2 regions of the Pseudoalteromonas sp. AOP7-A1-14 genome follow, and region 2 is predicted to be linked to the other one. Evidence: riboswitches for the same ligand, from Rfam matches in the RefSeq annotation. Region 2 holds a riboswitch; the other holds the start of a gene.
The links. A riboswitch is a leader RNA that binds a small molecule or an ion and turns the genes downstream of it on or off. The one in region 2 is predicted to bind lysine.

Region 1: another riboswitch for lysine. It lies ahead of lysC (lysine-sensitive aspartokinase 3); the one in region 2 lies ahead of dapA (4-hydroxy-tetrahydrodipicolinate synthase).

What each region holds. Positions count from the first base shown of each region.
Region 1 covers NZ_JBQSVO010000088.1:1,606-15,305, reverse strand. The annotation lists gene ACT3RM_RS13210 (TetR/AcrR family transcriptional regulator) at 1-22, shown strand, start outside; gene ACT3RM_RS13205 (sodium-dependent transporter) at 304-1,626, opposite strand; gene ACT3RM_RS13200 (4'-phosphopantetheinyl transferase family protein) at 1,757-2,491, shown strand; gene lysC (lysine-sensitive aspartokinase 3) at 2,605-4,008, opposite strand; lysine riboswitch at 4,086-4,258, opposite strand; gene ACT3RM_RS13190 (hypothetical protein) at 5,105-6,400, shown strand; gene ACT3RM_RS13185 (condensin complex protein MksE) at 6,406-6,951, shown strand; gene ACT3RM_RS13180 (ATPase) at 6,951-9,746, shown strand; gene ACT3RM_RS13175 (DUF4136 domain-containing protein) at 9,930-10,475, shown strand; gene ACT3RM_RS13170 (peptide-methionine (S)-S-oxide reductase) at 10,620-11,129, opposite strand; gene ACT3RM_RS13165 (TonB-dependent receptor plug domain-containing protein) at 11,474-13,342, shown strand; gene ACT3RM_RS13160 (YkgJ family cysteine cluster protein) at 13,402-13,665, opposite strand.
Region 2 covers NZ_JBQSVO010000077.1:1,000-13,742, reverse strand. The annotation lists gene ACT3RM_RS12165 (spermidine synthase) at 1-128, opposite strand, end outside; gene ACT3RM_RS12160 (bifunctional GNAT family N-acetyltransferase/hotdog fold thioesterase) at 508-1,401, shown strand; gene ACT3RM_RS12155 (phospholipase A) at 1,478-2,506, opposite strand; gene ACT3RM_RS12150 (succinylglutamate desuccinylase/aspartoacylase family protein) at 2,756-3,871, opposite strand; gene ACT3RM_RS12145 (PLP-dependent decarboxylase) at 3,887-5,092, opposite strand; gene ACT3RM_RS12140 (2,3,4,5-tetrahydropyridine-2,6-dicarboxylate N-succinyltransferase) at 5,092-5,832, opposite strand; gene dapA (4-hydroxy-tetrahydrodipicolinate synthase) at 5,848-6,732, opposite strand; lysine riboswitch at 6,873-7,062, opposite strand; gene ACT3RM_RS12130 (DNA-3-methyladenine glycosylase I) at 7,230-7,925, shown strand; gene ACT3RM_RS12125 (protein adenylyltransferase SelO) at 7,936-9,351, shown strand; gene ACT3RM_RS12120 (OmpA family protein) at 9,764-10,819, shown strand; gene acnB (bifunctional aconitate hydratase 2/2-methylisocitrate dehydratase) at 11,097-12,743, shown strand, end outside.

The sequences.
Region 1 (13,700 bases), on a different contig from region 2:
GCTTGCCACACAGCCAGCTTAGTAACTAAAATCTCTATGGGATAAAATCTTGACTTCAGACATCAAAACACCTGCAATTGGCACACTTCTGATTATCAGATTTGGTTAAGTCCTATTAAGCGAACCTGACAAACAAGCTAATACGTATTCGCCTTTTAAATACTGATACTCGATTAACGTTTAGTTTATTTATCTTATTGATAACATCTAAATAAAACCATTGCTATGCGAAGAATTTAAGCTCTTTGTTTCTTCATGCGTTCTATGTTCATTTATGAACAAGTTCGCATGAAGACTAAGTTATTACCCAAATGCGACATTGGCAAACACAGCCGTCATTAATATTGGGCATACAAAACGAATGTATTGTGCAAACCAATACCGTACTCCACTTGCAGCTTCGTGTAATTGATTACCACGGCGCCATAACCACCCTACCGTAATAAAGTAAAATAAGCCCATTAATGGTAGTTGATACTGAGTAAGCACCATGATTACTAAGCCAAATAACCAATCAAAATTAAAAATGATTAATGAAGAGGCTGATAGTACAGTGAGGCTTACCATAAAGGTCGCTGTTTTACGTTCTACGTGATGATTTTCAACTAAAAACGCAACCGGAATTTCAGTTGATGAAATAGTTGAAGTCAGTGATGCTATCGACATCAATACAAAAAACAATAAACCTACCACTAAACCAATTTCACCCATGGTATTAAATAGCTCTGGTAAAATAGCAAAAATAAGCTGACCTTCGCCAATCAACTTACCATCACTAAATACTTGCACGCCATTGTGTTGCGCCACATAAATAGCAGGAATAATTAACAACCCAGCTAAAAAGGCCACACCGGTGTCAAGTAATGCTACGGATGCCGTTAAACGCGGCAAATTAGCGTCAGGCCGTAAATATGAGCCATAAATCATCATACAACCTACACCGAGCGACAATGAAAAGAATGCCTGTCCCATGGCGGCTATTATTAAATTTGGATCGAATACTTGACTAAAATCCGGCACTAAATAGGCGGCAAACCCTTCATTGGCACCTTCTAGAGTTGCTATGTAAGCAATAAGGCCCACCAATAAAACCAGTAGCAAGGGCATAAGTCGGCGCGACCAGGCTTCAATTCCTGACTTAACCCCTTTTAAGATAATGCTGGCAGTTAAAATAAGCATCAGCGGCGTAAATACAAAGTTACGCGCCATAGAGTCAGTTTGTAAAAAGTGACTAATGTTTGTAAAGCCAAAAAATGTGGTAATTGGTTCAAGTGCATAAGCAAGCATCCATCCTGCTACAATGGAATAAAAGCTTAACATCACGATAGCACCACCAAGACCAAAATAGCCTGCCGCCGCACCTACTTTGGGCGCTTGATCTTGCCACGCGTTTTTAAGCGCCTTTACGGGATTGGCTTGTGCTTGGTGACCCAAATACAGCTCAGTGTATAAAGCTGGAACAGCCAATAAAAATATTACGATGAAATAAACCAGTAAAAACGCACCGCCACCATGATTCGCCGCTTGCGTGGGAAAGCCCCAAATATTACCTAACCCTACCGCAGCACCTGAAGCTGCTAAAACAAAGCCAAGGCGGCTTTGGAAACCATCGCGCAATTGTGCCATACATCTACTATCTGTTATTATTTCTCACTGATGTGAATTAAACCATATTTAGCACCCAACCAGTAAACTATTTGCGCTGTGCTGTACGGGAAGTAAATCAACTGATTTAAAAGTAACCAATCGAGCTTTTATGCCATCGTCTTTTTTTACAAAACAACTTACGATCGCTCCATTTGAGCAAATAAACACGCAAAATTATATTTTATTATTGGATGCCCGCTCTCTTAATATTAGTCAATTTGATTTACCTATCCTATTAAGTGAATTTGAACTAAGCGTGATCAACCGCCGTAGAAGCATTAAAGCTAAGCAAGAATATTTAGCCACTCGGTTACTTCTAAAATATTTAGTTAAACAACACGCAACTGAATTTAAAAATACCCCAGCCAATCATATTAGCTCTGAATTTGACGAAAAAAGCAGTAAATTACTTATACATATTATGGGTAGTGAAACCGTGTTTAGCAGCTGTTTATCTCACTCTAATGGTTTTGTAGGTGCAGCGTTAAACCCTGAGCGCATTGCGTTTGGGTTTGATATAGAAAAAATAACTTTAAAACGCCCTTTTGAAAAGCTCGCAAAGCATTTTTATCATGCAGATGAAGTCAATTTAATAACTGCAAATAAGCAACATTCAGCTGAACGTTTTTTTAGAATTTGGACTTTGAAGGAAGCCTTAGCGAAAGCCACCAGCCAGCCCATCGCTAAACTACTCAGCCCAAATATATTTGATGAACTTCAAAAGGCGAGTTTAACGGCTGTGAGCGCTAGATATAACAATTTTGATATTAGCGTAGTCAGCAAAAGTACTAACTGGCAGTGCTATTATATTGAAGACATTAATACTTTATTAACCCCAAACTAAGTAATGTCATGTGGTGAAAAAGAGTATTTTGTACTAGTTAGAGCCTAGTAAGCGCTGAATAAATCAGCGCTTAAGGTTCAATACTTACAGCCAGGCACCTACATGTAAGCTAATTACGCGGCGGTTTCAACTTCTAATAACCGGCGGTGGATTGCTTGAACAACAAGATCTGATTCACCTTGCTCAACTAAAAAGCATAAGTTGTGCTTACTCGCACCATGGCATATTAAGCGAATATTAAAATCACTTAATACCTGCATTAAATTAATTTCATGTTGGCGAAGTTGAATTTCAGAACCAATCAAGGCCACCAGCGTTAAGTTGTTTTCAACCGATACATGACAAAACTTGGCCAATTTATCTAAGCAGTCCTGATCAAGTTCTGGGCGCGAGGCATTAGGCGCGTTATCAAGTGTAATGGCTACACTTATCTCGGAGGTAGTAACTAAATCAACCGAAATACTAAACTCGCTTAAAATTGTAAATACTCGCGCTAAAAAGCCACTGGCTAATAACATTTCAGGGCTTTTAAGAGTTAGTAATATTTGGTTTTTACGCTGGGTAACAGCGCGAATACCCGGTATGTTAGATTTCTCTTTTTCAATCCAGGTGCCGCCTAACTGCGGTTCGCGGCTTGAGCCAACAAATACACCAATATGGCTTCTACTTGCTGGTAAAATAGTCGCAGGATGCAATACTTTTGCGCCAAAGGTTGCCATTTCAGCGGCTTCGTCAAAACTTAGCCGTGGAATAGGCGTAGCGTTTACACATAAACGCGGATCAGTACTAAATATACCCACTACGTCTGTCCAAATATGTACGCTTTTAGCATTTACGGCTTCAGCGAGTAATGCAGCGCTGTAATCAGAGCCACCGCGACCAAGCGTGGTTGTTTTACCATCCTCATCAGAGCCAATAAATCCCTGTGTAACAACCACCTGCTCTTCTAATAGCGGTATTAAATACTCTTTTGCCGCTGCGGCTGTTGCAGCAACATCTGGTGTCGCTTTGGAAAACTGACTATCGGTTTTTAATACTTTTCGTACATCAAAACGTCGTGCATTTAAGCCATTTAAACGCAGTACTTGGGTAAATAAATACGACGACAACCGTTCGCCAAAGCTTAATAGCTCATCGTGTGATTGTTTTGTTTTTAAAGGCTCACCGGCAAGTACTTGAAACGCTTTAATGGTTTCGTCATAGCCATGGGCTAAATCGGCATCCAGTGATAGCTCACTTAAAATAGACTCTTGAATAGCCAGCACGCCTGCAATATTACTGCACCGCTCATCTGTTGATAAATCTTTATTGCATAGCGCTACTAAATGATTAGTCACACCGGCACTGGCACTCACTGCCACTACACGCACTTTGCTATCGGCTACAATAATCTCACTACAACGACTCATCGCATCAAAATTAGCTACGCTGGTGCCACCAAATTTAGCGACCACATAGTCTGACTTTACTATATGAGTAGGCTGCTGTGCGTTATTTGTAGCTACTTGGGTATTCATGTCGTCTCCTTTTGTGGCATTCATACCACGATAATACAAGAAGAACTTGGCAAGGGGGTGCTTGATAAGAAAAGTCCACTGCCAGAAGCTCTCCACCTAATTTGGTGACAGTTTTGAGGATTCAGCCCCATAAACCGAAAAACCACCGCGACGCTCAGTTGTTTTTCTCGGCGAGTACTTCCCTCGTTAATGGTCACAGGCTTACGTCGCCTCACATTAAGTACCTAAGTATCGCACCTCTTCTGAATGTTATATTAACCGTTTAAGTAAACGCCTAAAATAACAAAGCCCGCTATAGAAGCGGGGTTTGGAATTTATCGTTTAGACGTCTAGCTGTCAAGTTGTTTTAAAGTTATTATACCCAAACTATCTGCAATATAAGAGCCCTATAACCTAACTTATAAGCAATTAATAAATACACTGACATAGGTAAAACTCATAAAAGTCAGTGTATTTACTTTACTTATCGCAACAATACCGGCTGCATAGTCAATAATAAGACACACTTAATATTAAGGTCGTTTTAGTGCTCGAAAGCAATAACACCACAAGAGATATAAACACGGCAGTAATATGCTCAGAAAACGATGAAAATAAGAACGAAAAAACACCAACCAAAAACATCAGCTTGCGTTTGCTAATCGCGCTTGGCATTATTCTATTCACTGTATTTTGGATAAAACCTTACGAGTTTAAATAAACAACAGCGCTCATTGCAGCTATTAAAAACAGCTAGAGTGCGGCAATCTCTAAATATAGTGGCCGAGTTAATGTTGTATTTTTTCGGGCCTTTGCCCATTAAGCTCCGAGATAAATAAGATAATTCAGCATTAACTGCCAAAGAAAAGGTAGTTTCGCCCTTGTTTACATGGATAATACCCTCTATAGCGATGAGCACGAATGCAAGCATTATCAAGGTTAAAATAATTGCAGTTACCGTGGTGTTTGAATAACCTTTATAGAAGTATAAAATTGCATATTAAGTGCAAACAGCGACACGACGAGCACTCTAGTATCAAAGGCTGTGTAAAACTATTGCTGATTTACAACTCTGCGACTAATCGCTGTTAAAGCAAAAACTAGGATTTTGGAGCTTATGATCCCAGCTAAAAAGTTACTAAATACCATTACTGAGCATTGGGGCATGTTAGAACTGTTATTTAAACGTTTTAAGATGGCTGATTTCAGTTTAAAAGACGTACAAAATGCCATAAGACAAAAGCAACCATCATGGTCAAATGAGCGTATTTACAAAGAAACAAACCGGCTATTAAGCCAAGATATAATAATTCCCTTGGCGAAATCGTCACAGCTTGAAATTAACCGAGCAATCGCCGACTTTGCCACTTTTTTATTGCAAGAAGAGCATTTAGGCCTAGCCCAAGAAATTAGCGTACTAGTTGATGACTTATCACGCCTTGGTAACCGCCTAGCTAATGCCGGTGAAATTGACGATTTTGACGAATTACGCCGTTTTAGCCGCATTATGGATGATCGTGTGCGAAAAATAATGAAGTTATTTACGCACAATGAAAATGCAATCTTAAATATAGTAGAACAAGCTAAAGCCAATAACGCGGTACAATCGCTACAAAAACGTTATAAAGCGGTGATTGAAGCATTTGATGAATACATCGAACCAATGCTTGAAATGGTTGATATTCGTGGTGACTTTCATGCTTGCTTAACAACCATTGAAGCACAAATAAGTGCCCAAATAGCGCACATTGAACGCTCTGGTAAGGCATACCAAGACAAGCGTATGCTTGAGCAACTACGTACTCGTATTTTAGAAATGCATTTAATCGGCCGTGAAAGCCTACGCAAAAGTGCGGATATGCTGATGCCACTGCGTGAAGAACTACGTCGTAATAACTTAATCACCCGCCAAGCCGCTAAAGTGCTTGGTTTAGTGCGTAAAAATGGTGTAGATAATATGCTAAGTACCGTGCAACCTCATTTTGTATCTGACGCGCAGCGCTTTTCATTAGGCCAGCAGCGCCATATTATCGCTTACATGGCCGGGCTGGTTGAGTTTGAGCACAGTGAATACGAACTACCTGACCAACACGATGTGCCAGCCTACGTAGCTCCTAACATTCCAGATTATAATAATGTGAAAGCCAATTTTAAAAAGCGCTTTAATACAAACCGTAAAAAGCCACAGCCGCTATTGACCTTTTTAGGTGATAGTTATCCTGATCTTGAAGCCGACGAAATGCTGTTTTTATATCAAAAGTTAGTCAGTGATACTGACATTGAAATAAGCCAAAGCGATGAAAAAATGCGAGTTAAAATTGCCGGTCAACACTTTTCGCTATTCCCATTTAATACAGAGCCTTTCAATACAAAACCTATTGACGCAAAACAATCTCAAACAGGGTGTGAGTAATTACTATGACCCAAATTAATTTAAATGAACTAAGCCACCTACAAGCAATTAATAAAAAGCTTGTGACGGGTTATCACATTAGTGAGCAAGATACCGTAATGTGGCAAGAACTTGACCAATACATTGAACAATATAGCGTACTTTTTACCGCTCTTGGCCACGAATTACAACACGATAGCCGCGGTTTTTATTACTTAGCTAGCGACGAAAGTACACCAAACATGGGGAAAATTTCCCGCGCGATAGCCTTAACGATTTATATTCTAATTGAGCATTATGCCAATACAGGTAAAGACCCGCTGCGCGCATTGTTTGATGAAGTGAACGATTTGGAGCTAATGCAAACTTTAGTGCAACAAAACAAGCACCTGTTTGATCAACTAGAGATATTTTCAGGCTCTGATCTACGAAAAGATGTATACCTACGCATGATCCGCTTAGGTCTTTGTCGTGAAGTAGAAGCCGGCTTTATGTTACAACCCCCTGTTTATCGTTATATAGATGCATTAATGGAAGTAAGCGAAGAAACCTACCTAGGAGAGGACGAATAATGCAAAACCTTTACGGCCTCAGCAAACTGGCACTTTTGAACACCGCAGGCTATGCCAAATGCATTATTCCGCTGGATAAAAGTAGTTCTATTTGTGCGCCTAATAACACCGGTAAAAGTTCGGTAATAAATGCCCTACAATTCCCACTTATAAATGATTTACGCCTTACTGAATGGGACGGCCACGATTTAGACGAAACCCGTAAGTTTTACTTTTCGTCTGACCAATCATACATTTTACTCGAAGCTGACCTGCCACAAGGCCCTGTAGTTATAGGCGTTGCAGGCCTTGGTAAAATTGCCGGTTACGCACATCAATTTTTTTGCTATCAAGGCAAGCTAAATCTTGAACAGTATACCCAGGGCAAAACCATTATTAAGTTCACCAAGCTTTTTAGTCACTTAAAAGAGCAAGGTTTTAACCCTATCGAACTTAAAGCCCAAGAATTAAATGCATTATTAATGGGCGGTGCTACTGCGTATGATGGTGATATAAATTTAAAAATGATCCCGCTTAATAATGTGCAAGACTCAGCTATATACAAAGAGATATTTCGCCGCATATTAAACTTGCATAAATTGGGCGCAAGCGATGTTAAACGCTTTATGCTAAGAGTGTTTGAGCGACACATGTCCAACTCCAAAGTTGACTTTTATGAAGTCTGGCGCCGCTCGTTTGATAAAGTAAACCGATCTAAACGGGAATTAAGAGCGCTTGAGTCAATGCAAGATCCCATTTCTGCGCTTGAATCGATGCTTGAAAACCAAACGGTTCTTAAAGGTAAGCTGGCAGCTTATGCGCCAAAAATAGACCAAGCCTTAATTGATTTTGATACCTATCAAGAAGCACAGTTAAGCGAACTTAACATTGCCCTTGAAGACATCGATCACGAAAAACATGAGTTTGAACAAAAACAGCAGCTTTACGTACAGCAATCGCGTGATATTGAACGTAAACAAACTCAAATAGAGCAATGGTTTCTAGACTTTAATGCCTTAAAATCTGAGTTTGAATTGGTGAATATGGCTACGCTAAAAACTAGTATTAACCAATTAAGGCAAGGTTACGAGTCACTTTCGCACTCAATTAATAGCGCACAAGGGCAAAGCTTACACACCCTTGATTACCGTATAAGTGAAACGCAAAAACAAATAAAAAGCTTAAAGCTCCAGCTTAAGAACCTTGAGTTTAATTTGTTTACTCGTATGCGTGAGGATTTATCGTTAAAAGAAGTCGAAGAGATTTCACGCATTTTAAACCCCGACATCCTTTCCTTTGCTACCACCAGCAGTGGCGATATTGATATTACTGACGAAGATGCTTTTGGTGCATTTTTGCAACAGTTATCAGATAGCGTGAAAGGCAGCGTACTTACCCTGCCCGGTGCAACTATTAAGCTAAAAAAGCTCTCAACCGTGCAAATGCAAAGTGGCGAAAACAAAGAGCAATTAACCGCCCAATTAAATGCTCTTGAAAATTCTCTAAAAGAATTTAAACAACAGCGTGAGGTTGCAGCTAATGTAGCGGACAAGCAAAATGAAAAAGAGTCACTTTACGAAGAGCTAATGAGTGCTGAGAGCGCACTTAAACGCTTTGAGCAGTTTGAGATTATGCTGCAATCAATTGACGCTCAAGCCATGCTAAAGGAACAATTACTCGCTGAGCGCGAACAAGTTGACGACTACTTACAGGATATTCAAAAAAACAGCGGCTCGATTGCTGATAGACGCTCAATTATCAAGTCGAAGAAAGAATTTATATCACGCCAAAGTGAGCGTTTACAACAAGTTAAGTCTGAACGTATTGATCATACGCTTGATTTATACAGCGGAAAAGTAACGCCTTACATGATTGACGTGCAAATCGACTTTGATAACTTAAGTGATTTAGTACATCACTTTAATAAAGACTGCCAAGAGCTACGCAATTTTGATATTAATGTACGTAATACATATTTGCATATTTATAATGCCGGCATTACTAAGTTTGATAACGAAAACGACGAGTTCATTAAATATCAAAAGTTAATTAGTGCTTTTCATAATATTGATAACGAACGCGATGCCGTTGAGCGCCAAGCTCGTGTTGCATTAACCGAAGTAGCAGCAACAATTAAAGGCTTGCGCGAAGACTTAGATCGCCTGCGCCGTGAAATGAACAGCTTTAATAAAGGTATTAGTCAGCACCGAATATCAAACTTACAAGCATTTAAAATTAACGTTATACCGCGAAAAATGTTAGTTGATAGTATTGACACCATTATCAGTACCTCAAACCAATTTGAGCAAGGTGATACTCTCGACTTACTTAGCCAAGAGCCAACTAGCGAAAGCGCGGTAAATGAAGCGAAAGATCATTTAATTAAGCTCGCTTCAGATAAAGCGGGATTAACCCTTACCGACTTATTTGATATTCGTTTTGAAATAGTTAATCGGGCAGGTGAAACCGAACACTTTGAGAAAATTGACTCAGCGGGCTCTAACGGCACACGTATTACCATTAAATTATTATGCGGTATGTTGTTTATTCGCTACTTATTAAGTGATCAAGAACAAAACCTTTACCGTATACCTATATATATTGATGAAGCAGCTGATATTGATCCGCAAAATCAAAAGGCAATTATCGAAACGGCACTTAGCTTTGGCTTTGTGCCTATTTTTGCTTCAGTAAAACCGCAGATTAGTTGTGATTATATTGTGCCGATTCGTTCGGTTAAGGACGGAGCCCAAAACTGGGTAGATGAAAAAGATTGGATTGAAGTTGAACATCCAAACAATGATTCTATTGATTAACGACCATTGATTAAAAATGTAACCGAGTTAATTTATCATTCAGTAAATAGCAACTACAATCAAACTTAGTTGCTATTATTTGTGAAATATCGATAGAATACATTCAGCTGAATTATTTTTATGTTATGTTATGTTATGTTATAAAAAAAATAGCTATACATATTTTGCCAAGGAGCAAATACTATGAAAAACCTACTCATTGCTGCAGCTGTACTTATGCTAGCCGCGTGTGCAAAAACCCCTGATGTTGATTACGACAGAACTGTCGATTTTACTAATTACAAAACGTTTGCTTGGCTTCCACAAGCAACCTTAGCAAATACAGATAACTATCAAATCAGTCCATTGATGGAGCAACGTGTTCGTGACGCTGTTAATACGCAATTACAAGCGCAAGGTATAACACTCACTGATACTAACACCGCTGATGTATTACTAAACTACCATGCATCAGTTGATACTAAAATTGACGCTGATACTTTTAACGCAGGCTACGGTGCCCGTTGGAATCACTGGGGTATGAGTTATAACACTCAAACAACCACTCGCGAATACGATGTAGGTACATTAATACTTGATGTTATTGACCGCTCTTCGAACCAGCTAGTATGGCGTGGCGCACATGAAGGCCGTCTAAAGAAGAAACAATCTCCTGAACAGCGTAACGAAGCGGTAAGTAAAGCAGTAGCGACTATTTTATCTGGTTTTCCACCAGAAAAAGTAAAATAAAATTTAAAAAGATTAAAAAGCTCACTTTTTAGTGAGCTTTTTTTGTCTAATATAAGTGCTCTTTATGGAAACTATACCTAATAAAGGTGCACTGACAGCCCACCTAAATAAAAAGTAAATAAACAAATTCATTCAGCTTTGTACTTATGCCTTGTATTTATGAAGTAACGCTTTAGGTATATGGCAGTAGTCATCAGGAAAACGAGTTAACCTTTGTTGATGTTCGTCCTCGCTTTTTACAAAGTTAGTCAATGGTAATACTTCAACCACTATTTTATCCGCATCATCTCGCTTGTTTATATAATCACGGGCAATTTTTAAATGGCTTTGCTGTTTACTGTAAATAGCCGTACGATACTTAAGACCTACATCTTCGCCCTGCTTATTAATACTGTAAGGGTCGATAATCTCAAAAAAATAACCAATAAGCATATTGAGCGTTACTTTAGTTGTATCAAATACCACGCTTACGCATTCGGCGTAGCCATCGTAATCACTTTTTGTAGTATGGCTGGCACCATTGGCACGCCCAGCCTCAGTAGAGAGCACACCGGGTAAATGTTTCATAAACTCCTGCACACCCCACAAGCAGCCGCCTGCAAAGTAAATGCTTTCTTGGTGTACGTTCTGATTTTGATCTTTTTGTGCATTCATTTATTAATGATCCAAATAAAGTTAATACTCCACTTTTAGAAACGTCTAAAAAACTAAAAAACATGCCATAACCATTGTAGTTTTATTTCTTTGCACCCTCTTCTTCTTTATAGTGATATTATTTTTTACCAGCGATAGCTCTAAGAAGCTGCACGCTAAAAATAAATTAAATTACGGAAAATTCAAATTCTGCCACTTTACAGATGATTATCAAATGCAATTTTTAATGTACAATAGCGCCCAAAATCACAACTGATTAGTTTAGCCATTTTATCACGGTATAAAACGGCTGTTTAGAACTTAGTTATTATCACAATTGCACACAAAAATAATGAGAAAATAACATGAATCGTGCTCCGCACTTTATAATTCCTGTATTACTTTGCAGCGTTACACCCTTTACCTATGCTACAAACGAAACTAACACCATAACTAACGCCGCAACTGAAATTGAGCAAATCACTATCGAGGCATCACCAACCGCCAATAAAGAACCCGTAGGCACATTTGATGCGCCAGTGTCTAATTTAGAATACGATCCCCGGGTTGATTTGCAGTCGCGTAATATGGCTGAAGCACAAGCTGATGTAACTATTCGCGGTGGCATATTTGAAAATACCGGCTTTCGAGTCGGCAGTGCGACTTTATTTGATCCACAATCTGGGCATTACTTTGCCGAAATCCCCATTGCCCCACAAATGTTAAGCAGCCCAGCTATATACACAGGTGTAGATAATGCACTATACGGTATGAATAGCTCAGTGGGTACTGTCTCTTTTGGCTGGACACCAATCAATACTGGTGGCAGTGTATCGCTTGGTACAGGCACCAATGACTTTAATTTACAAAGCGTCAATGCAGGCTTTAGTATGCCACTTGAAGGCACGCAAGATTGGCAACTAGGTTTTGAAGGGGAATATTCTCACTCACAAAGCGATGGCACCGTTGAAAACGGCGATCATGATTTTACCCGCGCATCTGGGCGTATTCAATTAACGGGTTCACAATCACAAACTGATTTCTTTTATGGATCTCAAAAGAAGTTTTTTGGTTGGCCTAATTTATACACACCCTTTGGTGTGAATGAAACTGAAGATCTTGAAACCCAATTATTGATGCTTAACCATAAACAAGACTATGCAAATGACAGCTCTTTTGAAGCATCAGCCTATTACCGAAAAAATAACGACCATTATATTTACTCCCGTGAAAATCCTTCTGGATTTGCTGCTTTTCATGAAACTGAGGTTAAATCACTCGCATTTTCAGGGCGTCATGGGCAAAGTGAGTCATTCGCGATAAATTATTCGGCGCAGTTTATTAGTGACTCGATTGAATCTACCACACTTGAGAATAACTTTACCTCACGTAATTATTATAAAATAAGCGTACTGCCTGAATACCAAATGGCACTACAAGATAACCAATTGCTTACTATGCGTTTAGGTGTAGCATTTGACGACACCAATAGAGATGACTCACAACTATCACTACTAGGGAATGCTTCATGGAATACCGTAAACACTGACGGCACTGAGCGCACACTTTATTTATCGTATGCACAGGCAAGCCAAGTCCCTGGTTACACAGCCATTGGGGGCAGTGATTCTAGCGGTTTATTTAGAAGTAACTACGCACTTGAGCGTGAAACCACCCAAAATCTAGAGCTTGGTTTATTACTTGAAGAGCAAAGCTGGCGTCTTGATTCAGCTATTTTTTATCGCCAAGACGATAATCTAACTGATTGGACGTATAGTTATGACTCAGTATTTGCCCGCGCTGCCAATCCGGTCGATATAAATACCTCAGGTATTGAGTTTTTAGCTACTAAGCATTTTGATACCACTGAAATTATTGCCAGTTATACTTTTTTAAATAAATCAGAAAATTATGGTGCCGCGGATATTGATGCCAGCTTTTATGCATTAAATTTTCCTGATCACCGGATAACACTCGGCGTCATTTGGCAACCTGCAGATATGTTAACGTTTCGTGTTGATAACGAATGGCGTAAGCAACACGAAAACCGCCTACGAAATGGTAATGACGAAGCGTTATTTACACACCTTACGTTAAAAATAACTCCACCACAGTTTGATAATTTATTTATCACTTTAGCGGCAGATAACCTGTGGGGAGAGTCGTTTGAAGAAATACCGGGCACACCTGGACGCGATGATCAATATACGCTAAGCGCAACCTATAACTGGTAAAACAACATCCAAACCACATAAAGCCTTTATAATAGAGGCTTTATAATTTATGAAAGTTGTTAGGTCATTTGCTCAAGTTCAGTAATCAAAAACAAGGCTTGTTCATCATTGCTGCCACATACATCGATGGTTGCACTAAAATCACTGCACACTTTAGGACGTGACTCATCGCCAAATAATTTACATAAGTTATTGTCATCTAGCTGAATACAACGCTCACCCGCTTTTTTACCCTGAGGCATACCAGGTATAGGCGAACTAATACTCGGTGCAATACAACACGCACCGCAGCCTAATCTGCATGTCATTGATTGAATGTTCATAACGCCCCCTTAAACATTTACACACTCTAAAATTA
Region 2 (12,743 bases):
TGTTTATGTTGGCGCACTTGAATGCTATTAGCGCCTTGCTTGTGCCAATAAAGTAGTTGTCCTATTTGATGGCAATTTTCAATAAAGCTATGCTTTACAGTGCCACTATCTTCAAATAAATTTTCCATAACACCACCATAGACTAATAAAAATAAAGCGTCAGTAGCCTATTTAATTTTATATTGTATATCTAAACCATCTGAACATACAAAATTGAGTGTTTTACAGGGCTAATTCTAAAGCGTTACTTTATAATAATGATAATCCCTTCTAAAAAGCAATAATGGTGACATAAGTTATTGTTAAAAATAATTTTTTAAATATGATTTGTACTGCGTTATTAACTTTAACAAAGGAGTAGCTATTACTTTCAAGCAATGCCTTTGGATCTTGAGGTAACTTGGTATGAGCCAAAGTCGTATTCCAAATTTTATTGAGGTAGGGTAAGGTTACTAACCATAATAAAGTGTCAAATAAAATTGGCTAAATGCTTTAATAGGAGTGATTATGTTTCAGGTGACTACACCACAAAGTAGCGAAGATTGGCAGGCATACTATCAATTGCGCTGGCAAGTTTTACGTGCACCTTGGGGTGAACCTCGTGGCTCTGAACAAGATGATATGGAACAAGATGCCGAGCATCGCTTTATAAAGAATAATGAAGGTGATGTGCTAGGTGTAGCAAGGCTGCATTTTAATAATCATCAACAAGCGCAAGTTCGCTATATGGCGGTAAGTGAGTTGTCACGCAATCAACACATTGGTAGTCGCTTATTACATGAACTTGAAAAAATAGCGTGGACCCAAGATGCAGCCGAGTTGGTTTTATTTGCTCGTGAGCGAGCACTGGAGTTTTATAAACGCCATGGCTATGAGCTAAAAGAAAAAGCGCATTTAGCCTATAACGATGTTCAGCACTGGAAAATGATTAAACAAAGACCATCTGAACCTGGCTGGTTCCGCCATCCTAATTGGACCGAAGTACTACAAAATATTTGGCGCGAATCAATCCCGATTAGTGATGCGATGGGTATTAAAGTAGAAAGCTATACCGATTGGCAATTTACGACTAGCGCTGATTTAGATGCTAACTTGAACTTACACAGCACTATGTTTGCTGGATCTATTTATAGCTTGGCGACCTTAACAGGTTGGGGCGCGACTTACTTAGCATTAAAAGAAGCGGGCCTTGAGGGCAATATTGTATTGGCCAGTGCCAATATTAATTATGCAAAACCGCTTAATAACGAACCTCGTGGTAGTGTTAATTTAAGTGGTTGTAAGGGGAAGTTAAATGAGCTTGAAAGCGAGGGTAAGGCGAGTTATTTAGTGCCTGTTGAAGTTTATGATGGCGAGACACTCGTAGCAGAGTTTGAAGGTACTTATAAGATTATAAAGTAATCAGGGTCAAGTCTTGCAAAAGATTAAGGCCAAGCAATTGCTTGGCCTTAATTACATATACATTTTATATAACTTATTAAAGTAGGTCAGTTAGCAGAATACCTACACCAATACGCTCAATATCAGCGTCGTAATCAATTAAGCTCTCACCATACCCATTAAAATATTGTGCATAGCCACGTAAGCGTCCCCAAAGAGGAAAAGACCAATCTAACTGTATTGCGCCGCGATTATCTGAGTTGAGGTTGTTACGAGTCATAAAACTGAATTCATGCTCATCAACACGATAAGCCCCTGAGAACTCAAAATAACCCATATATTGATAAATATTAGGGTTATCGTCGCCGTCAGCTTGTAGTGGCGTTTCTTTTTGATCTTCTGCGATGCGGTACCAAGGTTTAAAGCTAAATACAAACCCTTCATTCTCCCAAATGAAGTTGGCATAAATGCGATTCCAAGAACGAGAGTTTGGCTGGCTTCTGCCGTTTGATTGGTGTGACAAGCCTAGTACGACGGCCATTTCATCACCCCAAAACACATGCTCTTCATCAAGGTAATTCACCCAAAAAATTTCAGGCTCATAATTAGTTTCACGAAACGGTGAAGAAATATCACTATTATATACTTGCCAGTAAGATTGTAGTGTAAAACCAAAATAAACAGCTTGATCATCATCTGAGAAGTTATCATAAAGCGGCACTTTAATAGACAGTTGGTATTTAGCTTCTACATGATCAAGAGGCTCACCGTCACCTTCAGAAAGATCAGAAAGGCCGTCTGCTTCACGAACATTGGGGTGTGAAACATACGATACAGGCAATATATAGTTGCGCTTATGGGGTGTAATTACATTGCGGTTTGACTCGCTGGCTTCTTCTCGGGCTTTACGTTTATCAAGTGCTGTAGTTTGTTTTGATTCATCAACCGATGAGCACTTTTCACGTAATTGAGCGATGGTCATATCATTTTGGCCGCCAATTGCTTCGTTTAAAATACATTGCTTTACAAGCTCTAACTCATCGTCTTGTTCAGTCGGATTTTGCTGCTGTGCCAACGCAGAGGTTGAAATAATAGTGGTAAAAAAAACTCCGTAGCGCCAATTCATAATGATCCTTGCAAATGAGTGTAGTCAATTAGCTAAATTATACGCAAAGCCCTGTAATTTAATATACAATTTTCACATTAAAGGCTTATATTATCTGTTTAAATCTAACTAATATTGAGTGAATTGATACTGAACTTAATTGAGTTTAGTTCAGTTTTTAAAAAAGAAAAAGCGGCCTAAGCCGCTTGTTCAATGCAACATTAATTATTTATAACGAATGTTGCTCTCACGCAATGAGAAAGTAAGAGCTTATAGCTCAAAGACGTTAGTAAAAAACTTATAAAGCTCAGTTCCTTGATTAACACTCGCAGAAGCAAAGTGCAAAATAGCAATAGCATCACAATCAAAAGTTAAAGTTTGCAGTGGTTGCTCAGACAAGTAGCGCTCCATACGTAAAATATTAGCGATGGGCTGGCCTGCTTTAATGTGCTCGCCTAAAGGAGCTAAATACTCAACCATTCCACCTATTGGAGCATAGTATGCAATGTAGTCATTTAAGTTACACCCGAACCGCTTCATTACTTTTGGTTTGTGAGGTGCCCCTTCAAAAACTTGCTTATAATTGAGATAACTTAAAATACTATTTGCATCATCAAGCGCCACACTTAAGTCTATTTTTTCTTGGCTGCCCAACTCAACGGTAAAGGCTTCAACTTGTACATTAAACTCGCGGCCTTGCTTGGCTAGTTGTTCTGTTAATTGCCACCAAGGGCAGAAACTGGCTTCATCCATTGCACCATCAAAGTCGCTAGGTATAAACAACACATGGGGAATATTAAAATAATGCGCACTTTGCTTTGCATAGTCTGGGCAATATAAATGTTGGCTTGAAATAGGGCCGGTGTGTAAATCTAATACAATATCGGATTGATGAGCGAGTTTTTGTAAGTTAAGTGCGATACGTTTACCCGTGGTAACACGATAAGCAGGGCCGCTTAGTTGTTGCTCTACATCGTTAATAAGCGCTGCCCTAAAGGCTGTCTTTAAGGTGTCGTCATCACTGTGCGCATATTCAGTTGCAAATTGAGCCGCTAAGTGATTATTGCAGTGATACATACGATTCCAATTTGTGCCTGTAATAGGATCGAAACGACCAAGGGTAAACTCGCCGGATTTTTGGTTACAACCGATAGGGTTAGCATAAGGGACGAGCGTAATATCACCCCTAATTTTGAGGTGTTTTATTTGCTCGAGTAATTGGTAAATAACGGCATTACCTTGTACCTCAGCACCATGCATGTTCGCTTGGATATATACACTAGGCCCTGAACCATCCCCTTCAATACGATAAACCGGTATTGATAACGGTAAGCCATTAGCGACTTCCCCCACGATGATATTTTCTTGCTGTATCACATTGCTCATGGTTTATCTCAGACCTTATCGTAAATAGTAGCTGGCATCTTCAATACTGCGTATGCAGCTGACATTTCCTTGCTCTAACGTATATTCACCAGCAAGTTCATGGCATAAAAAGTAAGGCATACTTTCAGTGAATCCATAAGCACCACTTTGACTAAATACAAGCCAGTCTTGTTCGTTTAAATCGACTGGAAGTTGATGCTCACCTAAGCAATCGAGTGCGGTACAAAGAGGTCCATATAAGCTCATCGTTTGGCTTTTTGCAGTCGACTCTCGTAATAATTGTACAGGAAAGTCTTGATTGGTTACCGCTGGGCGAAGTAGGTGGTTAATGCCTCCACTTAAAATAACTTGCTGTTGAGCGTAGTTTTGCTTAGCTTCGACAATAGGTGTTGCATAATGTCCACATTCACCCACTGCGTAGCGACCAAGCTCCATCCATAATTCCTCAACGCCCGCTTGTTGTTTTATTGTAGTAAGAGAGTTAATTAACTTATCCCAGCTCAGTGTGGGGGCATCTAAAGTATAAGGGATACCTAGCCCACCGCCTAAATCAAGGACTTTTAAATTAATTGATAAGTCGTTTGCAAGCTTGACTAGAGGGTCAATCATTTGTGACCAAAGATCCGCTAGCTTCTCGCTACTAAGCATATTGCCCCACTGAAATATATGTAGGCCATCAAAGTTAAGGTTTGGATAGTCGCTTATATTAAGCGCTTGCCATTCATCACAACCTAAACCAAAGGGGGTTAGGCTATCACCACCTAAGGGGTTTTTCTCACCTTCAGGCCAGCGTAATTGCACGCGTAATAAAACTTGTAGTTGGCACTGCTGTTGTGTTGCTTGTTTGTTAAGCCAGTGGACTTGGTTGATACTTTCAGCTACAAAAGTGCGTACACCGCGACTAATGAAGTGTTTAATTTGTTTTGGGCTTTTAGCTGGCCCTGTGTTGAGCACTCGGTTGCTACTAACACCTTGGTTAAGTACTTGCTCAAGCTCCCCTTTACTAGCAACATCAAAATTAAAGCCTGCCTTATCTAAACTTTGAATAATTTTAGATAAGGGGTTTGCTTTTACCGCGTACCAAAGCTTTATTTCTGTTTGCGTCATTAAATGCGCTAAATGGTTATTTAATACATCAAGATCGTAAATAAAAAAAGGGGAGTCTAGCTCTGCAGATAACTCATTTAAGGCATTTTTAACTGGTGTGCTCAAAAAGCTCATTATCGTAAAACCTCTTCAAGTAATAATGATGCGTCACTTTGCTCATCGCGGTATTTCACAATTAACGCGCATGACATGCTCAAGCCTTGCTCGCGGGCCCATGTGTTTGAAGCAGGGCGAGAGCCCGGTATTACAATAGCGTACTCTGGAATGGGTTCACCTTTATCAAGTTGACGCTCATTAACACAGTCATAAACAGGAATCGTCGCTGATAAACGTACCCCAGGGGCAAGTACCGCGCCTTTTTTAATTACAACTCCTTCGACAATGACACAACCTGCACCGATAAAAGCATCATCTTCTACTACAACAGGACTTGCACCAATTGGCTCAAGTACCCCGCCTAGTTGCACAGCAGCACTTAAATGTACATTTTTACCTACTTGTGCACACGAACCCACTAACGCGTGGCTATCAACCATAGTGCCTTCGTCAATAAAGGCACCAATATTTACATACGCTGGCGGCATGATAATAGTGCCTTTAGCAACATGCGCACCACGGCGTACACTGGTGCCACCAGGAACCATACGTACACCTGCCTCTGCAGCAAAGCTTTGCGGAGCTAAGTTATGCTTGTCTACAAACCCCCCTGGAAATTCTGTATTAGTGCCGTTTTTAAAAGATTCTAATATACTTTGCTTAACGGTAACGTTTGCCTGCCATTGGCCGTTATCATCTTGTGTTGCTGCGCGGACTGCGCCTGCTTCTAAATCGTTTAATAGTTCTAACCAGCTCATTATAAAAACCTGTATTTAATGCCAAGATAAAATGGTGTTGTTCGCATTGGTAATGCAATCAGTTTGCGTTAACTCACAATGAGTTAGCGGGGGTCGTAAATAGGGAGTATTAATGCGACCTTGTTGATGCATTAATACTTTTACGGGAATTGGGCTTGCCACGGAAAATAAGCTCTTAATGGCTTTAGACCAATCAGCAAATAAATTGGGATGTTGACCGCTTAAGCTGCGCTTAACAAATTCGTGAGTTTGCTCAGGCCACGCATTGGCGGCTACCGATACTAAGCCTTTAGCGCCAGCTTGGGCAAAGTAAGGCATCAGTGCATCGTCACCACTGAACATTGCCAGGTTGGGAGCGGTTTCTCTGAATGCTTCAAACTTGTTGATGTCGCCACTAGCTTCTTTTAGTGCCCAAAGCCGTGGATGATGCTGTAAATTACGAACAACATTAACGGGTATATCAACGGCACTGCGCCCCGGTACGTTATATAACATACAAGGAAAGCGACTGGTATCCAGCAGGCTTTCAAACCAATGTGTTTGCCCGACTTCACCGGGCTTTGCATAAAGAGGTGAACCCAATAAGTAGCCATCAATAGGGAGTTGATTACAATATTCAACCCAAGCAATTTGCTGCTTTAAGTTCATACCACCCACCGCGACCATTAATGGCACTCTCGGGTTTAATTGACATACATGCTCAACAATCGTTTGTTGTTCTTTGAGTGTTAAAGCTAAGCCTTCACCGGTGCTACCAAGTAATAAAATACCGTTATTGGCAGCTTGTTGCTGAGCAACAAGTCCAGTTAAAGCATCATAATCTACTTCGCCTTGTTGGTTAAACGGCGTAACTAATGCTGTCCATAATGGGAAGTCATCTAAATTAAAGTTGTTGATCATCTCTCACGAACTTATAGAGCGTTCGATGAATCAATTGGCAGGCGTTAATAAATTTTTGCCATGTATGCGTCATCGAACATATTATAATTCGAAGAGCGAATGGGCTTAAAACAATAGGGCACAATAGCCTTATTATTACTAAGACCAGAAGCTCTCCACCAAATAGTTGCAGTGTCTGCACTTGGTGACAGTCGCTAGGATTCAACCTAGTCGCCCGAAATGCTTATATCACACGATAAACACTTCTCGGCGTTAATTCCCCTCACGTATGGTCGATGGAGTGTGTGCTCCTACCATACGCTACCTGAATAACGCACCTCTTCCAGCCCTGAGTGCTCGCTTGTAGCCAACACACATAAATAGGGAATGAGCAGAGATTAAAGCATTTTAGCCGTCTAGGTGTCAAGCAGGTTTTAGGCGATCGTTTTTAGTAAATGGTTACGTATAGTGTAATTTTTTCGTACACTAATACAAAGATTTGCAGGGGTAATTGAGTAATGGAAAAGTTTCAAGATATATACCAGCGAGCGCTTGAGCGTAAAGGCGGCGAAGCCATGTTACAACAACTATTAGTCGCCCCAAATACAGCCCAGCAACTAATGGCCATTAGTGATGATATTTGGCTTGAGGAGTTTACACGCAAAGTATTTCAAAGTGGCTTTTATTGGTCAGTGATCAATAGCAAATGGCCCGGCTTTAGAGAGGTTTTTTGGGACTTTAGTATCGAGAAATTACTAATGATGCCTCCGGACATGCTCGAGCAAAAAGCAAGTGACGAACGTATTGTTCGTAACTTTAAAAAAGTACAAACTATTCCTGAAAACGCTTATATGATCCATGAAGCAGCTAGTGAGCATAGTAGCTTTAGCCAATTTATTGCTAATTGGCCAAGTGAAGATATTATTGGTTTATGGGCATACTTAAAAAAGCACGGTGCACGATTAGGCGGTAATACAGGACCTTATACTTTACGGACTTTAGGTAAAGATACATTTTTGTTATCTCGCGATGTTGAAAGTTACCTACGTAGTCACAAGATCATTGATGGTGGTCTGCAAACTAAAAAATCACTCCAAAGCACTCAGAATTTCTTTAATGAGCAGCAACAACAAAGTGGTTTGAGTTTGCAAGAATTAAGCTTACTTGTTGCTTACAGTGTAGGTGATAACCGTGTTGGCATTAAGGCTAATTAAAGGGTGATTTATGAAACTTATTTCTCGTTACACTGATATTGCGGATGCCTTTTCCGTTACAGATACACCGACCCCTGTTGGTGCACCCGAAGTTTTACTTTGGAATGACCATATTGCTGAAGAGCTAAATATTGACTTAAATTCATCACAGCAAGCACTTTACTTTAGTGGTAATAAAATAAATAGCGATGTGGCGCCAGTCGCACTGGGTTATTCAGGCCATCAATTTGGCCACTTTTCACCACGTCTTGGTGATGGACGTGCGCATTTACTTGGCGCGATAGTCGATAAAAACAACCAAGCGTGGGATATTCAGCTTAAAGGTGCGGGAGCAACGCCATTTTCACGCGGGGGGGATGGTCGGTGTAGTATAGGCCCTGCGGTACGTGAATATATTATGAGCGAAGCCATGCATGCCCTTGGTGTGCCAACAACTCGCTGCCTAGCGGTTGTTGCAAGTGGTGAGCCTGTATATCGTCAAACCCCTTTACCCGGTGCGATTGTTACGCGAGTAGCTAGTAGTCATATTCGCGTAGGCTCATTTCAATATTTAGCAACTCAAGGTGATGTAGCTGGATTAAAAGCACTTGCAGACTTAGCTATCGCACGCCACTACCCAAAAATAGAAGCAACGGGCACTGAACGTTATTTGGCTTTTTTAAACGCAGTTATGCAAAAGCAAATTGAACTCGTTGTTAGTTGGATGCGAGTCGGCTTTATTCATGGTGTAATGAATACTGATAACACTTTAGTAAGTGGGGAAACTATTGATTACGGCCCATGCGCGATGATGAATGACTTTGACTTTGATACTGTGTTTAGCTCAATAGATCACCAAGGTCGGTATGCATTTGGTAATCAGCCCAATATTGCTAATTGGAACTGCGCACGACTGGCAGAGAGCCTAATCCCACTGATTAGTGATGATGAAGAGCAAGCCGTTGAATTACTTAGCTCGATAATAAATCATTTTGCAGATCAGTTTAACCAAGCATTCACTGAAATGTGGGAACAAAAACTAGGGTTAAATCGCTCACAAGCAAGTGATAACGAGTTGGTGTCAGAGTTATTGACCTTGCTAAAGCAATATAACTTAGATTATACCAATACTTTTAACGATCTAACGCAAAGTTTAAAAGACCCACAAATGATACCAGCGGTACTTTCTAGTTGGGCGAAAAAGTGGCTGGCGAGAACCGATGAGTTCAGCTACGGTAAAATGAGTGAAGCAAACCCTAGGGTTATACCGCGAAACCATATAATTGAAACAATTATTAGCGACTTTATTGAACATAAGCATAGTGCGCAATTAGACGAGTTTTTAAACGTGTTGAAAAATCCGTATCAGGCTGACAATGAAATATCAAAATACCAAGATGTTAGTGGGGACCTAGATAAAAACTATCAAACTTTTTGTGGCACCTAAGTATAAAGTTCGGTTGTTAGGAGCGTTAAGCTTTAAGTAAGTTATCATAGGCATTCCCTATTGATTATATTTATCAATATTATTGCTTTTAGCTTGCTGATATTAAATTAACCAATATAATGTACCTATAATGGTAGATTGCATTTTATACCTTAGTGTTAAGGATGTATTGGAAAACTACACTACAAAATTTGATGTGAATTTTTAGAAGTTTAGTAAAATATTCTATTTGAACTATAATTAAAGAGCACCTAAACTTAAAGTAACGTTTGTATAAAAATTACAAACTTTCTATGCTCGTTAAGTAATCATTAACGAAGCATTGGGTACTCTAGTTGAAATCGTATTGGACTGAAAGTATTTAGTCACAATCTTATTCGTTAAGTTTAATTGTTAAAATGGGAAGGAAGCAATGAAATTAAAATCACTTACAATCGCAATCGCGTTAGCTGCAACTAGCGCATCAGCATTTGCAGCAGAAAAAACAGAAGGTTTTTACATTGGTGTGTTCGGTGACTATTACGACGCCTCTTGGAAAGATCTTAATATGTACCAAAACTTAGAAGTTAATGAGTCTGCAAATTGGGGTGCCGAAGCAGGTTACCGTTTCAGTGATAACTGGAGTGCACGTCTTGAGTATGCAGATATGGACTTTAATGCGTTCTTAGCTAATCCAATTCCAAACGGTAATCGTGACGATGTAGATGGAGAGCGCTATGGTATTGATGCTCTTTATCACTTTGACGGCGGCCCTTTCTATGGCTTGTTCGGTGTAAAAGAAATTACAGTCGCGACTGATAATACCTTCTTAAACGCCGGTGTTGGTTACCAGCACTTTATTACTGATGGCCTATTCTTTAATGCTGAAACATCAGTTTACCAAGGTCTTGACCGTGGCTATACAGATGTGAATGCTAAATTAGGTATCAACTACTTATTTGGTCAGAGTTCAGTAGTCGAAGAGCCGGTTGAAGCAGCTCCAGAACCTGTTGTTGCAACAGATACTGATAATGATGGTGTAATTGATGCAGACGATCAATGTGCAAATACTCCTATGACAGATGCAGTTGATGCTACAGGTTGTACTGTGTACGAAGAGCAAGAAGTAACAACTAGCTTATTAGTTACTTTCCCTCATGATTCGGCGATGGTTGATCAAAAATACTTTGATGATATTGCAGAAGTAGCTAAGTTCTTAAAAGAGTTCCCTGAAACAACTGTTGTTTTAGAAGGTCATTCATCTGCAGTTGGTGAAGCCGCTTATAATAAAACATTATCTGAAAAACGTGCGGATGATGTTGCCGAAGAGCTAATTAAAGATGGCATCAGTGCTGATAGAATTTCTACAGTTGGATATGGTGAAGAGCGCCTTAAGAATGAAGATTATACGCTTGAAGCTCACGCTGAAAACCGTCGTGTAGAATCACAACTTAAGTCTGTTGAACGCGTTAAAGTAATGCGTAAATAACCGATTATTTATAGTTAAAAACCCAGCTTCGGCTGGGTTTTTTTATGCTTAAAAATAATAATTATTATTAGTAGTTAATTGATATTCATTAAAATAGCGATTTTTTATAGTTCTATTCATGGGGTTTATAGCGAGTATGATGTTTTGCGTTACTGGATGGATTTTAATCTATACTTAAAAGCTTTATAATTAACCAGTAAGAATACCACAAGTGTTTGGTGATTTTCGCGCCAACGCGCATAGCCGAGCGCTTTAACGTCACCAAGAGGGCAATATTGTGCTACAAGAATATCGTAAACACGTAGAAGAACGCGCCGCGTTAGGTATCGTACCAGCGCCATTAGACGCTCAGCAAACGGCTGAATTAATCGAATTAATTAAAAACCCACCGGCTGGTGAAGAAGAATTCATTCTAGATTTATTAGTTAATCGTGTACCGCCGGGTGTGGATGATGCTGCTTATGTTAAAGCGGGCTTCTTAGCCGTTGTTGCTAAAGGCGAAGTATCTTCTTCTTTAATTTCTAAAGAAAAAGCAGCTGAGCTTCTTGGGACTATGTTAGGTGGTTATAATATCGCACCGATGATTGAGCTTTTAGATGACGAATCACTAGCGCCAATAGTGGTAAAAGGCCTTTCAAGCACTTTGTTAATGTTTGACGCGTTTTATGATGTTGAAGAAAAAGCGCAAGCAGGTAACACTCATGCTAAAAAAGTTATTGAATCGTGGGCAAGTGCCGAGTGGTTTACTAATAAGCCAGCAGTAGCGGGTAAAATTTCAGTAACGGTATTTAAAGTAACTGGCGAAACGAATACTGATGATCTTTCTCCTGCACCTGATGCATGGTCACGTCCCGATATTCCTTTACATGCTTTAGCTATGCTAAAAAATGCGCGCGAGGGGATTGTTCCTGACAACGACGGCGAAGTAGGTCCAATTTCGCAACTTGCAGAGCTAAAAGCGAAAGGCTTACCGCTTGCTTATGTAGGCGATGTTGTAGGTACGGGTTCTTCGCGTAAATCAGCAACGAACTCAGTACTTTGGTTTATGGGTGATGATATCTCCCACGTTCCCAACAAGCGCGTTGGCGGCATTTGTTTAGGTAATAAAATTGCGCCTATTTTTTTCAATACAATGGAAGATTCAGGTGCATTACCAATCGAGCTAAATGTTGATGAATTCGATATGGGCGACCAAATTGATATCTACCCATATGAAGGTGTTGTTAAGCGCCATGGTACTGATGAGGTAATCTCAGAATTTAAAATTAAATCGAGTGTGATTTTTGATGAAGTTCGTGCTGGTGGCCGTATACCACTGATCATTGGTCGTGGTTTAACTGATAAAGCGCGTACATCGCTAGGCCTTGAAGCGGAAGACATTTTCCGTAAGCCGGCTATTATTACTGATTCTGATAAAGGTTTCACCCTTGCACAGAAGATGGTTGGTAAGGCATGTAATATGCCAGGCGTTCGCCCGGGCCAGTACTGTGAGCCGAAAATGACGACTGTGGGCTCACAAGATACCACCGGTCCAATGACCCGTGATGAGCTTAAAGATTTAGCTTGCTTAGGTTTCTCAGCAGATTTAACTATGCAGTCTTTTTGCCATACATCTGCTTATCCTAAGCCAATTGATGTCAATACTCACCATACATTGCCTGATTTCATCATGAATCGCGGCGGTGTATCACTGCGCCCAGGCGATGGCGTAATTCACTCATGGTTAAACCGTATGTTATTGCCAGATACAGTAGGTACTGGTGGTGATTCACATACTCGTTTCCCACTAGGTATTTCATTTCCTGCCGGTTCAGGTGCAGTGGCATTTGCCGCAGCAACCGGGGTGATGCCACTTGATATGCCAGAGTCAGTCTTGGTGCGGTTTAAAGGTGAAATGCAGCCAGGTATCACATTACGAGATCTT